2 regions of the Peribacillus sp. QJM3NY_7 genome follow, and region 1 is predicted to be linked to the other one. Evidence: riboswitches for the same ligand, from Rfam matches in the RefSeq annotation. Region 1 holds a riboswitch; the other holds the start of a gene.

Region 1 (8,028 bases):
AACCTTTCTAGATCAACCTTTAAAGCTTCTTTTATTACAACCGACATAATTCCCTCTCCTTTATATGTTTCATGATCCGTTCTTGCTGCCGCAAAAATCCTTATGTAGCCTTACATGTCCGTTTCGCTTAACAAGTACCCTAAATTTATCATAGCGAAACTCAAAAATCAACATATAGTGTCGTATTAAATATTTCAACTACTATATATTGTGTTTGTTTTGAATAACTTTTAATTTTGTCAAACGTTAAATCAATTAATATAGTTAGCAAAAGGGAGGAAAATGTCGATTTATAATAATTTTTCATCAGATTTCAATTAATTTGGACCTTGCTTTTTCCCCATCCCTTTTAGGGCTTATCCCTGCAAGGAATGTGTTATTCGGTCAAACAAATCTGAAAAAACTTTTTATTATCCACTCTAATTATGCTTACTCTATCTCATGAAATTCCATTCATCGCTTTCATATTTGCTTTCTGCAATTGCCTTCACTTCCAGCAATTGCTTTTCAGTGAGGACATATGGCTCTAAATCGACCGAAAGTCCTTCGGCAAAACCTTTTTCGAAAGCTTCTTTCGCTTCAGGGATGGTTATCTTTCTCCCGGCAATATCATTCATGGCCACAGCTTTGTTTTTTAAGTTTTTTTGCATTCTCTCTTTAACCCTGTCATTTGAGAATTTAAATACGCTAAAGAGCTTATCATCATCAAGCTCAAGCAAAATGGACCCGTGCTGAAGGATGACGCCTTTTTGCCTGGTTTGAGCGCTGCCAGCGACCTTCCTGCCCTCAACGACCAGTTCATACCAGCTAGGTGCATCAAAGCAGACGGAAGACCTGGGCGATTTTAAAGCCGCTTTTTCCTGTTCGCTCCGAGGCACGGCAAAATAAGCATCCAATCCAAGATTCCTGAACCCCATCAATATTCCTTCAGAAATGACACGATAAGCTTCAGTAACGGTGGTTGGCATTCCCGGATAGGATTCTGGAACGATTACACTATAAGTCAATTCATGTTCGTGCAGTACCGCTCGTCCTCCTGTCGGCCTGCGAACAAAACCAAGGCCCTGCCTTTTGACCTCTTCCAGATCAATCTCCGCTTCTGCCTTTTGAAAATAACCGATCGACAATGTCGCTGGATCCCAGCCGTAAAAGCGTATGATCGGCGGAATTTCCCCTTTGCTTTGCCAGTTTAACAGGGCTTCGTCCAGCGCCATATTAAAAGCCGGTGAACAATACCCCGAATCTATAAAACCCCATTTTTCTTTAGTCATCCTTACCCCTCGTTTCGATAGACGTTTTTCAATCCCCCACAAAAAACTCACATGTAGTAGTTTAACAGACTTTAACACTCTAAAAAAGAAAGTGCTATCAAGTCATGAAGAATTTGATGAAAATTCTTTTTGATTATTGGGTAAAGCAATTATATAATAAAGATTGTCTGTATTCGTTAAGGTAGAAGGGAGTTTTTATGTTTGGAAATATTATATACTCTGCTCATCATCCTCGGAGTGGTTATTGCGTATTCACTTTTTAATTGGTACCGCCAGCGTAAAATCGTTAAAACACTAACACAGGACGAATTTATCGCCAACTACAGAAAAGTGCAGCTAATTGATGTGCGGGAACCGAATGATTTCGAAAATGGTCATATCTTAGGCGCAAGAAACATCCCTATGACTCAAATGAAAACCCGCTTGGTCGAAATTAGGCCGGACAAGCCTGTATATTTGTACGCTCAAAGCGAAATCATCAGCGGCAGAGCTGCAGCCATGCTATACAAAAAGGGCTACAGGGAACTTTTTCACTTAAAGGGCGGTTTCAAGATGTGGACCGGGAAAATCAAAGCAAAGAAATAAGACCCATCTCGGCATGGGCTCTTTTTAATTCCATAGCTCAAGTAAAAGAAAGTCAACAGTTGGACTTTAATGGAATCTTACATAAACATGAAAAATCCCCGCCGGAAGGCAGGGATTTTTTTCGTGTAAGCTACTAATCTAGGCTTGATAACGCAAAATGGGTTTTCTTGCAGCAAGTGTTTCATCAAGCCGCTTTATTACGGTTGTATGCGGAGCTTCCTGAACGATTTCCGGGGTTTCTTCCGCTTCCTTGGCAATCTGGATCATCGCGTCGATGAACGCATCCAGCGTTTCTTTTGACTCGGTTTCAGTCGGTTCTATCATCATTCCTTCTTCCACGTTCAACGGGAAGTAAATGGTTGGAGGATGATACCCGAAATCCAGCAATCTTTTAGCTATATCGAGCGTCCTTACCCCCAATTTCTTTTGCCGGCGTCCGCTTAATACGAATTCATGCTTACAATGACGATTATATGGTAAGTCAAAATAAGGTTCCAACTTGCGCATCATATAATTGGCATTGATGACCGCGTTCTCTGTGACGGCTTTAAGGCCATCAGGACCCATTGAACGGATGTACGTATATGCCCTCACGTTTATTCCGAAATTACCATAATAAGGTTTTACCCTGCCAATGGATTGCGGACGATCATAATCAAGGACGAATTGCTCGCCTTGCTTGACTATAAGAGGTTTAGGCAAGTAAGGAATCAAGTCGGACTTCACACCTACAGGACCAGAACCCGGGCCGCCGCCTCCATGCGGGCCTGTGAATGTTTTATGGAGATTTAAATGAACCACATCAAAGCCCATGTCACCCGGTCGTGCTTTTGATAGGACTGCATTCAGATTCGCTCCATCATAATAAAGCTTCCCACCTGCATCATGGACAAGTTGTGCCATTTCCAAAATATTTTCTTCAAACAATCCCAATGTATTGGGGTTCGTCAGCATCAAGGCCGCCGTATCAGGTCCGACAACACGTTTTAAATCTTCAAGGTCGACTAACCCATTTTCATCGGACTTCACCGTAATCGTTTCTAGTCCGGCAACAGTGGCAGAGGCAGGATTCGTACCATGGGCCGAATCAGGTACAATCACTTTCGTCCGTTCTGTATCGCCATTCGCTTCGTGAAAAGCGCGAATCATCATCAATCCTGTCCATTCACCGTGGGCACCTGCTGCAGGCTGTAATGTCACTTGGTCCATCCCGGTGATTTCCGTTAAGTGTTCCTGCAAATCAAATAATAGTCCCAATGCTCCTTGTACAGTAGCGGGATCTTGATATGGATGGATATGGGCAAAACCGTTGAAACGTGCCACATTTTCATTTATTTTCGGATTATATTTCATCGTGCATGAACCCAGCGGATAAAAACCCGAATCCACCCCATGATTCCGTTTGGAAAGTGCAGTATAGTGACGCATGATATCCAGTTCGGACACCTCAGGAAGCTTTGCCTCTTCTTCACGGATGTAGTCGGCAGGAAGAATTTCTTCGAGCGGAATAGTTGCAACATCCATTTCTGGCAGACTGTACCCGATCCGGCCGGAAGTACTGATTTCAAAAATGAGTGATTGATCTTGATTATTCATGTTGATCCCCCAATTCCTGCGCAAGTGCATCAATTTCTTCTTTTGTTCTTAGTTCAGTTACCGCAACCAGCATATGGTCTTTCAATTCAGGATAAACCGTCCCTAAATCGAAGCCGCCGATCATCCCTTTTTCAAAAAGGTTTTTATTGACCTCTGAAAACGGAGCAGGCAGTTTAATGACAAATTCATTAAACGAAGGACCGTCGAATATCACTTCCACCCCTTTTGCCATAATTGCTTTTTTTGCATAATGTGCTTTTTGAATATTTTGCACGGCCATTTCTTTGACACCCTTTTTCCCAAGCGCGGTCATTGCAACAGAAGCGGCCAAGGCATTCAAAGCTTGATTGGAACAAATGTTGGATGTGGCTTTGTCACGGCGAATGTGCTGTTCACGAGCTTGAAGCGTCAGGACAAACCCTCTTTTTCCATTCTCATCGACCGTTTGACCGACGAGTCTGCCCGGAACTTTCCGTACAAGTTTATTAGTAACCGCAAAATATCCACAATGAGGGCCACCGAATGCCGCTGGAATGCCGAATGGCTGAGCATCCCCCGTTACGATATCTGCACCGAGTGCACCAGGGGATGTCAAAGCTCCCAATGCAAGCGGATTACTGGAAACGATAAACATGGACTTGACGTCATGAATGATTTCTTCCATTTCTTTCAATGGCTCGATCCGGCCAAAAAAGTTCGGGTATTGCACGATCACTCCTGCAATGTCATCATTCGCCAATTCCCTTAAAGCAGCTAAGTCCGTCACACCGTCTTTATGAGGAATTTCGATCACTTCCACGCGTTGCCCTTTTGCATATGTCTTCACAACTTCTCTTGATTCAGGATGAACGGTTCCTGAAATGAGAATCTTCTTCCGCCTTGTCTGTCCTGAAGCAAGCATCGCTGCTTCAGCCAGCGCCGTCCCGCCGTCATACATGGAGGAGTTAGCCACATCCATACCCGTCAATTCACATATCATCGTTTGATATTCAAAGATTGCTTGAAGCTCGCCCTGTGAAATTTCAGGCTGATACGGTGTATACGCCGTATAAAACTCAGAACGGGAAAGAACATGATCGACGATGACCGGCGCATAATGGTCATAGACACCCGCACCAAGGAAGGAAGCATAATTTTTAAGGTCCGCATTCTTTGCAGCAAGCCTTGATAATTCTTTCATTAATGCAGGTTCCGATTTAGCAGGCTTGATATCGTATTCTCCTTGAAAACGAACGCTTTCAGGGATATCATTGAAAAGTTCTTCAGCAGCGGATACCCCTATCGCTTCCAGCATTTCTTGTTTATCTTGCTCTGTCATGGGTAAATAACGATGTTTCATCTAATGACCATTCCCCTCTATTTACGTGGTTTTTTATAAAAAGGTGTTTGTATTATAACGGCTTTCAAACGTTTGGAACGGATTTCCACTTCGACTTCCGCATCCAGCACCGAAAATTCCTTATCGATAAGTACCAATCCAACGTTTTTCTTCAATGTTGGCGATTGGGTACCAGTCGTGACCTCGCCAATGACTTCATCACCGCTGTAGACCTTATACCCATGACGTGGAATGCCACGGTCAATCATTTCAATTCCCACAAGCTTCCGGGGAGCCCCTTTCTCCTTTTGCTCAGCAAGAACGGCTTTCCCGAAAAAATCAACTTCCTTATCCACTTTTACTGCAAAACCAATCCCGGCTTCTATCGGGGTGATGTCCGCCGAAAGCTCCTGCCCATACAGCGGCAGTTTCGCTTCAAAACGCAGGGTATCACGAGCGCCTAAACCAATTGGCTGAACCCCCTCTTCCTTACCGGCATCCATAATCGCCTTCCAAAGGGCAGGGCCATTTTTACTGTCGCTATATATTTCAAAACCATCTTCACCAGTGTATCCAGTACGGGATACCAGCGTGGAGATACCGTTAATCATGACATTATCCTTGAACCTGAAAAATCCAATTTCACTTAAGTCAGTACTTCCGGATAGTTTTTGTAATATCTTCTCTGCAGCTGGTCCTTGAAGTGCCAGCTGTGTATAGTCACTTGATACATTCGTAATTTGGGCATCTTCCGTTAAATTCGCTTGAAGCCAATTGAAATCTTTTTCTGTATTCGCTGCATTGACCACGAGCAGATAGTCGTCCTCAGCCCTTTTATACACGATAAGATCATCAACCGTGCCTCCGTTTTCATAACACATGGCGGTATATTGGGCCCCGCCCTGTTGCAGCTTTGATATATCATTTGTCAGCATCTTCTGTAAAAAGGAAAGGCTCCCAGGCCCCTTAACATCGACTTCCCCCATATGGGAAACATCAAATAACCCCGCTTTTGTCCGTACGGCTTCATGTTCATCCTTTATACCCGAAAATTGGACAGGAAGTTCCCAGCCGCCAAAATCAATCGTTTTACCTCCATATTCACGATAAACCTCAAATAGTGGTGTTCTGTTTAAATTGGTCAAAACATGACCCCCTTCAGATTTTTTTAAAAATTAATTGGCTTCATTATCAAAAGCTTCTTGTCATTACGCATCAGATACATCCTGATTCATGATGTGAAAAAAGCACAAAAAAGGACAGAGAAAGCCCGTTTGAGCTTTTTCTCTGTCCTGAAACCTGAAAGTTTACCTATGTAATAGGTTTTCCCCTTTGGTGGCCGTCCCATAACGGGCGGCGCTCTCCAGAGTTGCGTCCAATAAGAGTTCTTTTGCCTGAGAGATTCACTGCTAAGTTTGCTCCTTCGGCGCTACATCCGTAGTCTCTCCCCTTATCTTCACCCGCATATAAATGGTCTACCATTGAAAGGAAACGAATAAGTTCCAAGCATCGGTAAAACCTTTTAGCATAAATGGGATGCATTCTCTGCCAATTCTCCTAAAACTTCAGAAACCGTTTGACTGATCTCCTTCAGTAATCTTGGATAAATTAGGAGCCTATAGCCCATACTAAGAAAACGCGAACTGCAAAATCGATGTACAAACATTCTTTGTAGCGTTTGGAAATTGGAATTTTCTAAATATACTTATATCCTACCCTAAGAAACTTATCTCTGCAATATTTTTTGAAAAAGAAATATTTTTCTTACTTCACATATGAAATGTTCGGGTTTTGACCTTATATTAAGGAAATTATGATTTAAGAGGGAGTTATTTCTATGAAAATCAATATATCCTTCAATTCTGAATGGAATGACGAGTTTCTGCAAAAGATGGAAAATGACGGTCCATGGGGAAATTGGGAGCTTTATAAGTTGGCGGTTCAAATGGAGGAAAACCTTATCATCCCTGATTTCGAAGGTTTACAGGCCCCAAAGCATCTTCCTCAGCTAACCCCGCTTCCCCATCAATTGGAAGCGGCGAAGCAAGTAGTGGAAAAGATGAATGGAAAAGCCATTTTGGCTGATGAGGTAGGGCTGGGAAAAACAATTGAAGCAGGCTTGATCCTAAAAGAGTATATGATTAGGGGCCTTGTAAAAAAAGTATTGATCCTTGTTCCGGCTTCCCTTGTCACACAATGGGCATTTGAATTGAATACCAAGTTTCATATTCCGGCAGTCGTTCAGAGAAAAAGTTATGTCTGGGACTCCTGTGATGTGGTCATTTCATCCATTGATACAGCGAAACGCGCTCCACATCGAGATATCATCTTTACTCAGGAATATGACTTCATCATTATTGATGAAGCTCATAAACTTAAAAATAATAAGACGAAGAACTATGAATTCGTCCAAAATCTGAAAAAGAAATTTTGTTTACTCCTGACAGCCACTCCGATTCAAAATAAAGTCGAGGAGATATTCCACCTCGTTTCGTTATTGAAACCGGGCCACTTGGGAAATGCTTCGCTCTTTTCGGAAAAGTATAAAGGGAAAGGCCGGAACATAACTGAAGATGAACACCTAAAGGAACTGGTCAATACTGTCATGATTCGAAACCGGCGGGCCGATACTGGCATTGAATGGACAAAACGGCATGTGGAAACCATCACCATTGAATTTTCTCCAACGGAACAAGCATTGTATGATGCTGTTTCCAAATTCAAGCCAATTTCGGATGGATCAAAAGGAAGCGCCTTTTCGGCTCTCACTCTCCAAAGGGAAGCATGCAGCAGCAGAGAGGCTGTCTTTTATACATTAAAGAATATGAGGGATAAATACGATCAGCCTTCCCCTGATTTTTTGGCAAAGCTTGATGATTTATTTACTAAAGTGAATGAAACGGTCCAGAACTCAAAGGCTGAAAAAGCTTTGGAACTGATCAAGAAAATAGATGACAAAGTGATTATCTTTACGGAATATAGGGCGACTCAACTATATCTCCAATGGTACCTACAGCAGAATGGAATTTCTTCTGTTCCTTTCCGAGGCGGTTTTAAGCGCGGAAAGAAAGACTGGATGCGTGAATTATTCCAAAAGAACATTCAGGTATTAATCGCAACAGAAGCTGGCGGGGAAGGGATAAACCTTCAGTTTTGCCATCACTTGATTAATTTTGACCTGCCCTGGAACCCAATGAGGCTTGAACAGAGAATTGGAAGGATTCACCGCCTTGGTCAGGAAGAAGATGTGATGATTTA
Region 2 (8,028 bases), 2.6 Mb from region 1:
TGCCAATGCAATGATTCCCACATTCAAATCTTTTGCTGCTTGCGGCAAGGATGGAAACAAGGTCCCTATTGTCGATTGACTGAGTGTAATGCAGATTACGATGGCCAATCCGGTAATGATGCCGGCGATTGCGCCAAATTTATTGATCGGATTATTCCTTTTCAGACTAAAGAGAAGGGATGGGAAGAGCTGTGTGATGAGACTGTATCCCATAAGAATTAATGCCGACATCGTTTCGCCGCCGTTTAAGGTGAAGTAGACGGCTATAAGGGCAATGATTGGCACAAGGAACTTTGCCAATCGTACAATATGGCGATCGGATACGTTAGGTGCAAATTCCTTATAAACGTTTTTCGCGAGCAGTGTAGCGACGCTCATCAAAAGCATGGATCCCGGCACCAATGCGGTCAACAATCCAGCGCCGCCGATTATGCCTATAAACCATGGATCAAAGGTCTCGATCGAAAGGCGCAGCAATGAGAGGTCCGCATCTGCCCCAACGAGTCCGGGCACTTTCAATATAGCTGTAAACCCAACGAAAAAGACGAATAACAGCATGAGTGTATATAAAGGACTGATGATGGCGTTCTTTCGAAATACCTTGCCGCTGCGTGCTGAATAAACAGCGCTGAAAACTTGCGGCCACATATAGAAACCGAATACGAGCAATATTACCGTGGAGATGAACCATGATACGCTAAGCCCCTGATCAGGGAACTTTAGAAAACCAGGCTTGGCGGCATCAACCGCTTCAAACATCGGCTGAAATCCGCCAAAGTAATGTATCGGCAGATAAATCCCCAAAAATCCTATTATGGCGACCATCATGATATCTTTAATGACCGCGGTCCAAACTGAACCGTGTATACCGGAGATCATCACATAAATGGTAAGGCTGATCGCCCCCATCCAAACTGCCTCAGACATTGAGATGGCACCATAAGATGCTTCTGAGACAATGATCCCCAATCCTTTCAGCTGCACGACGATCACTGGGATCATCGACACCACACCGACAAGTGCAGCCAAAATTCCTAAACTGGGACTCTTATATTTGCTTACAAAGAAATCGGATTGAGACATCAGTTTATTTTCTTTGGCATATCTCCATATTTCCGGCAGGAGCCAATAGGATAATACGTAAGACAAAGTAATGTAAATTAGAACATATAGAGCGGGTGCGCCCTTGCCATAAGCCCAGCCGCTGCCGCCAAGGAAGGAGAAGGTCGTATAGATTTCCCCGGCCATCAGCAGAAAGACGAATATCGCACCAAAACCGCGTCCGCCCACCGTCCATTGTTCCAAGTCCATATCTTTTCCTTTTGAAGAGCGTATTCCTAAAAATATCGATAGAAGTAAAAATGCTAAAATGATTAAGAGAGCAATATTCATTCCTGGTCACCTTCCCGATTCCTGGGATCCAGCTTATACATGATGCCGAGTATGGCAGAGGTAAGGACCACCCACATAGCCATCCAGAACATATTGAAAGGCATCCCTAATACATATGGTTCTATTTTATTAACAAAAGGTAGAAATCCCAGTATGCCTATAAAAGGAACTAGTGTAAGAATATATATAATCTTCATTAAACAACCCCTCCGTTTTAAATAAAGTGAAACGCCCACCAATGGGGGTTTATTCTTCAATGCCACTGATGGATGGGTGAACCAAACCGGATGGAAAATTCATACATGACGGAAAAGGTCCGATAATATATACTAGCTTACACTATTTTGATATAAAATTTAATGCAGTTGCCTGATATATTTTAGCAAAAGTGTGCAGAAAGCCGAAGGCCTAATATGTTCATATGCAGATAAAGCCTTGAATTCATATTGAGTTTAAGGCTTTATTTCCTTTAGCTATCTTTTTTTTCGATAATTATATAGTATCACCAAGAGGATGAACCAGATTGGGGTCAAGAGCAGTGATAGCCGTGTAGCTTCAGCGAATAGCATAACAATAAGGATGAACAGGAATAAGCCTAAAATGACGTAATTGACAAAAGGTGTAAAAGGAGCCTTGAAAGTCGATTCGGCTCTTAGGTCAGGCCTTGTTTTCGAATATTTGATATGGGAGATCAAGATAATGCTCCATACCCATATGAAACAGATGGCACTGATGGTAGTCACGACAGTAAATGCCTGTTCCGGTATCAGCTTGCTTAATAATGCCCCTATTGATACAACGATTGTGGATGTGAATAAGGCATTGCCCGGGACAGCCTGTTTATTTAATTTTTCCAGTTTAGCAGGGGCTTCGCCATTCCTGCTTAACGTATAAAGTATTCGGCTCGTTGAAAATAAACCGCTGTTGCATGCAGAAGCAGCGGATGTCAAAACGACGAAGTTGATGATCCCTGCAGCGACTGGAATGCCGATTAACGCAAAGACCTCTACAAATGGACTGCTTGTGGCATCCAGTTGTGTCCATGGGTTGACGCAGAGAATGACGAATAGTGCACCAACGTAGAAAAGCAAAATCCGGACAGGGATTTTATTGATGGCAGATGGAATGTTCTTTCGCGGGTTCGCCGTTTCTGCTGCAGAAACCCCGACCAATTCGACACCGACAAATGAGAAGACGACCAACTGTAAAGATAACAGGAATCCGGAAATGCCATTGGGGAACATGCCGCCATGATTCCAAAGGTTCGTTAGGGAAACCGTTCCGGTATTGGTATTGAAGCCGATGATCAGAAGGAAAACTCCTACGATGATCAAGGCGATGATCGTGATTACTTTAATGATGGCAAACCAGAATTCCAATTCGCCAAAGATCTTAACGGTCAATAGGTTCAATCCTAACAGAATGACCAGACAAAGCAGAGCCGGAATCCATTGAGGGACATCAAACCAATATTGCATATAAACACCGACAGCTATGATATCGGCCATTGCGGTCATGATCCAACAAAACCAATATGTCCAACCGGTCACGAAGCCGGCCCATGGACCGACATATTCAGTTGCGAATTCAGTGAATGATGTGTACCCTGCATTGGATAAAAGCAATTCCCCCAGGGCCCTCATCACAAAAAACAAGGCAATCCCTATTATCATATAAGAGAATAATATGGAAGGACCTGCTAATTGTATGGCTTTTCCGGAACCTAAAAATAAACCGGTGCCAATGGTTCCTCCTATTGCAATCAGTTGTACATGTCGATTTTTTAAATCTCTTTTTAATTCTTGTTTAGCCAATTCGTACGCCCCCGTTTTTATAGTCTTGGTAGTGAATGTTTACCTGCATGGTCTTGGAGAGAGGGACGTGATTGTCGTCCAGCTTGCCTTTCCCATTTGTTGTTTTAGTCCAATCACAAAATGGACATTAAAAAAAGAGATTGGATAATACCAATCTCTTAAAGGGCTCAGAATAACAATATATCATTCGTTACTCTTCTGTCCTTTTGCCTGAGATTGTGAATCCTTCGGCGCTGCATCTTGTACAGTCTCTCCAGAAGCTGCTCCTGCTATAGTGTCATCCATAGCATTCATCGCTTGCTTGTATGCGGTTGTGAAGAAATGTCAGTCAGTGATAATTTTCCACTGCTTGATCATTTCATTATGCTTATAAAATAATATTGGAATTCTATCATCTATTTTTCGGTAGGTCAACAAATTTTTTGAAATGAAACAGGCATTATCTGTAGTTTAATAGTGGTCTGAATTTAACTTAAGGTCTAAGCAGAAGTGATTGTTTTCTACTCATTATGAACGATCACTATAATAAAATACTGAACATCATTTTTTTAAAATGATATTTTCTGATTAGAAAAATCAACAAGATATTATTGGCAACTGTTTATTTCAAAAATACAATTGTATTTTTACAGAATATTTACTATTATAAGATAAGAAAACATAAATGAAGTGTTATTGGTATTTTTTCGATAGAGCATTTCTAACTGCAATAATTAATAAGTTCATGGTAAGGATAGAAAAGCATTACCGATATTGCATCTGGAGGAGTTAATCATGTCGAACAAGGAATTAAAGAGAGGGCTGGAAGCACGTCACATTCAAATGATAGCTTTGGGCGGAACCATCGGAGTCGGGTTATTCATGGGATCTGCGAGCACGATCAAATGGACCGGGCCCTCTGTAATGCTTGCTTATGCCATTGCAGGTATTTTTATATTTTTCATCATGCGTTCCATGGGTGAGATGCTTTATTTAGAACCGACTACAGGTTCTTTTGCAACCTTTGCGAGTAGCTATATACATCCTTTGGCAGGTTATATGACTGCTTGGAGCAATTGGTTTCAATGGGTAATCGTCGGAATGTCCGAAATCATTGCGGTTGGCTTGTATATGCAATATTGGTTCCCGGAGTTACCGGCCTGGATACCAGGTGTGGTCGCCATGATCATCTTGGGAGCGGCCAACCTCATTTCCGTTAAATCATTCGGGGAATTTGAATTCTGGTTTGCACTTATAAAAATCATAACGATTATATTGATGATCGTTGCCGGCCTGGGCCTTATCTTCTTTGGAATAGGCAATGGCGGGGATGCGATTGGATTATCGAATCTTTGGGAAAATGGCGGCTTCTTTACGGGAGGCTGGACAGGATTCTTCTTTGCGCTTTCACTTGTCGTGGCTTCCTATCAAGGCGTTGAGCTTATCGGCATCACAGCAGGGGAAGCGAAAGACCCAACGAAGACCGTAACAAAAGCGATTCAATCAATTATATGGCGCATTTTAATTTTCTACATTGGTGCCATTTTCGTCATCGTGACAGTATTCCCTTGGGATCAACTGGATGACTTAGGCAGTCCGTTTGTTTCGACCTTTGCCAAAATAGGTATCACTGCAGCGGCAGGCATCATTAATTTTGTGGTCATCACTGCGGCGATGTCTGGATGCAACAGTGGGATTTTCAGTGCAGGTCGTATGCTTTACACACTGGCATTGAATGGCCAAGCTCCGAAAGTCTTTGCTAAAGTATCTAAAAATGGAGTTCCGGCATATTGCACGATCGCTGTACTATTAGGGTTGGGCATCGGGGTTATCCTGAATTACCTTGCACCGCCGCAAGTATTCCTTTATGTGTACAGTGCGAGTGTTTTGCCTGGGATGATTCCATGGTTTGTCTTACTTATCAGTGAGCTTAAGTTCAGAAAGGTAAATGCCGCTGAAATGGAGAAACATCCGTTCAAAATGCCGTTGGCCCCTTACAGTAACTATGCGACAATAGCCTTTTTACTGATGGTGCTGGTAGGTATGTGGATCAATCCTAGTACAAGGATTTCCTTGGTTGTCGGAATCGTTTTCCTAGCCTTGGTAATAGCAAGTTATTACATGCTGAAAATGGATAAACGAACACCATTGGATGTTAAATCCGATGATGAGATTTCAGGATAAGAAATTCTAGTAAAAAGCCCTTCTCTAATTCGAGAAGGGCCTTTTTTTCCTTGTAGATCAATTGTGGAATTCACGAGTAAAACGGCGAAACTCACGAGTAAAGTCGTTGAATTCACGAGTAAAACAGCGGAATTCACGAGTAAAGTCGTCGAATTCACGAGTAAAATAGCGAAATTCACGAGAAGTTGTTGAATTCACGAGTAAAACGGCGAAACTCACGAGTGTAGCTAATTTGACCTCGTAACAAGGGAGGGACAGCAAGGGGAATGATTAGGATTTGTTGGTTCCAATGCAGAAATCGCAAATAGGACAACCAATCCGAGTAAAAAGACCGCAAGTAAAGGAAGTATTATTTTTCTTCAGCTTGTACAACATCCTTGTCCAGGGGCATGAAAAGAACCACCCCATGTTTGTGATGGAGTGGTTCTTTTCATACGTTAAGTTCAGCCTTTTCCTGCTTGGAAACCTGGATATTTGGTCATTCCGCCATCAGCATATAAGGTCAAGCCCGTTACATAGCTCGATTCAGCGGAAGCGAGCCAAGCGGCACAAGCGGCAATTTGTTCCGGTTTTCCGATGTATCCCATCGGTATCAGGTTGATGACTTCTTGTTTAGCTTTCGGGTCATCGAATTTTTCGGCATTGATGGGTGTGTCGATTGCACCAGGTGAAATATTATTAATGCGAATCCCTTTAGGAGCATATTCAAGTGCAAGGGTTTCTGTCATCATCTTGACTCCGCCCTTACTTGCTGCATAGTGGACAAAATGAGGCCAAGGTATCCGGTCATGAACGGAAGACATATTAATGATATTGCCCTTAATGCCATGATCGAGCATATAACTGATTGCTTCCCTGCTTGCCAGGAACATCCCCGTTAGATTTACATCGATGACTTTCTGCCAATCTTCAAGAGTCAATTTTTCGCTGGGCACTTCATTTTCAATACCAGCATTGTTGATCATGATGTCGATTGTACCAAAGGTGTCCACAGCGAAAGAAAGCAATTTCTTCACATCAGCTTCCTTTGAAACGTCACCTTGAATGGCTGCGGCTTTCCCGCCTGCAGCTTCAATCGTTTTGATGATTTCCTTATGGTCTCCATTTTCAGTGTGATAATTTAATACGACATGTGCTTTTTCTTTACCGAACCTTTCGGCCATGGCTTTTCCTAATCCTTTTGCCGCGCCAGTGATCACGACGACTTTTTTCTCTAAATCTTCATACATCGTTCAGCTCTCCTTTGACTATTCTTTTGTAAAGCCAATCATGATTCCGCCAGCAATTACGAGTACACACCCGATGATGACAAAGGCCATTTGCTTTTTGGATTTTTTCTCTCCTAAAAGAAAGATGCCGCCTAAAGTGGAAATGACGATTCCCATTTGGGAAAATGAGAATGCGATGGCCACGCCCACTTTGGGATTAGCGAGCAGGAGACCGATATTGCCGACAGCCCACATCATTCCGGTAAGGATATTCCGTCCGGCATACTTATTAAACGGTTTATGTTTGATGGAAAGGAGCAAGGCAGCCAGGAACATGCCAATTGCTTGCGGCAGGATCGCCGACCATCCGTCAACCTCATTCCATCTGACGACGATGACATATGTAACATAACCCACCGTAGAAATGGCAAGGTAAAAAACCCCTTTTTTCATGCTTCCTTCTTTTTTGTTATCACCATCGCCATAGCTTGTCAGCAAGACACCTGTAATCAAACAGATGATTGCAACAATGCCGATGATGATTGTCATCTTGTCATTCCATTCCCTGAAAATGATGACCGCAAAAAATGTATTTCCTAGAATTTGCAGTCCTGTTGAGATTGGAACGGTTTTCGATACCCCGATTTCCTTGACGCTATTGAATTGAAATAACTGCCCGAATGCCCAGCCTATCCCGGAAATGATGCCGACAATCCACACTAGACTGCTCCATTCCGGCGGATTGATGAAAGACATCATGATGGCGAACAGTAATGAACCGATTGTAATGCCAAGTGTTTGATTATAAGAGTTGCCTCCGAGTTTTTCGGAAACAAGCACTAAGCTGCCCCATGTCAATGCAGGGAGTAGCGCAAAGAGAAAGCCTTCCACAAAATTTCATCTCCTAAACTAGAAAACAATGTTTTTATCAATATAAAATAGTTAGTAAGCTATTGAATGTATGTATAGTTTTCCCTTTACACGGGAAAGAAAACATGGATTTAATTTACCAATTTGTCATTTTATTTTTCGGGATGGAAACAATGAAATAATAAGTGGTTTATGGTACTTTTAATTTAAAGAATAGTTAGGAGAAATACGATGACGACACTGAATGAATGGTTTGAAAAGGGGATTCCTGCTCAAGAATTTGTATCTTCGATGAAAGTACATAAAGAAAACTTACAATCGATCCAGCAAGGTTTTTCCACTTCTGCAGAGGACCAAGACTTTTTTGATGCATTAAAGAAGAAGGAACTTCGAGTTATTGTCATTACTGAAGACTGGTGCGGGGACGCGATGATGAATATTCCTATTCTGCTGAATATATCTGAAGCGGCAAATATCGAAACTCGCATGATTTTACGAGATCAAAATCTTGAACTGATGGATCAATATTTAACGAATGGAACAGCGCGTTCGATTCCCATTTTTATATTCATTGATAAGGA

The links. A riboswitch is a leader RNA that binds a small molecule or an ion and turns the genes downstream of it on or off. The one in region 1 is predicted to bind glycine.
Region 2: another riboswitch for glycine. It lies ahead of AC0VX1_RS03210 (amino acid permease); the one in region 1 lies ahead of gcvT (glycine cleavage system aminomethyltransferase GcvT).

The regions. Positions count from the first base shown of each region.
Region 1 is NZ_CM149663.1:3,598,383-3,606,410, forward strand. It holds gene AC0VX1_RS17195 (vitamin B12-dependent ribonucleotide reductase) at 1-47, opposite strand, end outside; gene AC0VX1_RS17200 (lipoate--protein ligase family protein) at 435-1,271, opposite strand; gene AC0VX1_RS17205 (rhodanese-like domain-containing protein) at 1,473-1,856, shown strand; gene gcvPB (aminomethyl-transferring glycine dehydrogenase subunit GcvPB) at 1,995-3,452, opposite strand; gene gcvPA (aminomethyl-transferring glycine dehydrogenase subunit GcvPA) at 3,445-4,791, opposite strand; gene gcvT (glycine cleavage system aminomethyltransferase GcvT) at 4,809-5,915, opposite strand; glycine riboswitch at 6,056-6,139, opposite strand; glycine riboswitch at 6,143-6,230, opposite strand; gene AC0VX1_RS17225 (DEAD/DEAH box helicase) at 6,608-8,028, shown strand, end outside.
Region 2 is NZ_CM149663.1:665,216-673,243, forward strand. It holds gene AC0VX1_RS03200 (sodium:solute symporter family protein) at 1-1,392, opposite strand, end outside; gene AC0VX1_RS03205 (DUF3311 domain-containing protein) at 1,389-1,589, opposite strand; gene AC0VX1_RS03210 (amino acid permease) at 1,866-3,206, opposite strand; glycine riboswitch at 3,395-3,473, opposite strand; gene AC0VX1_RS03215 (amino acid permease) at 3,981-5,369, shown strand; gene AC0VX1_RS03220 (glucose-1-dehydrogenase) at 5,813-6,598, opposite strand; gene AC0VX1_RS03225 (GRP family sugar transporter) at 6,617-7,468, opposite strand; gene AC0VX1_RS03230 (thioredoxin family protein) at 7,679-8,028, shown strand, end outside.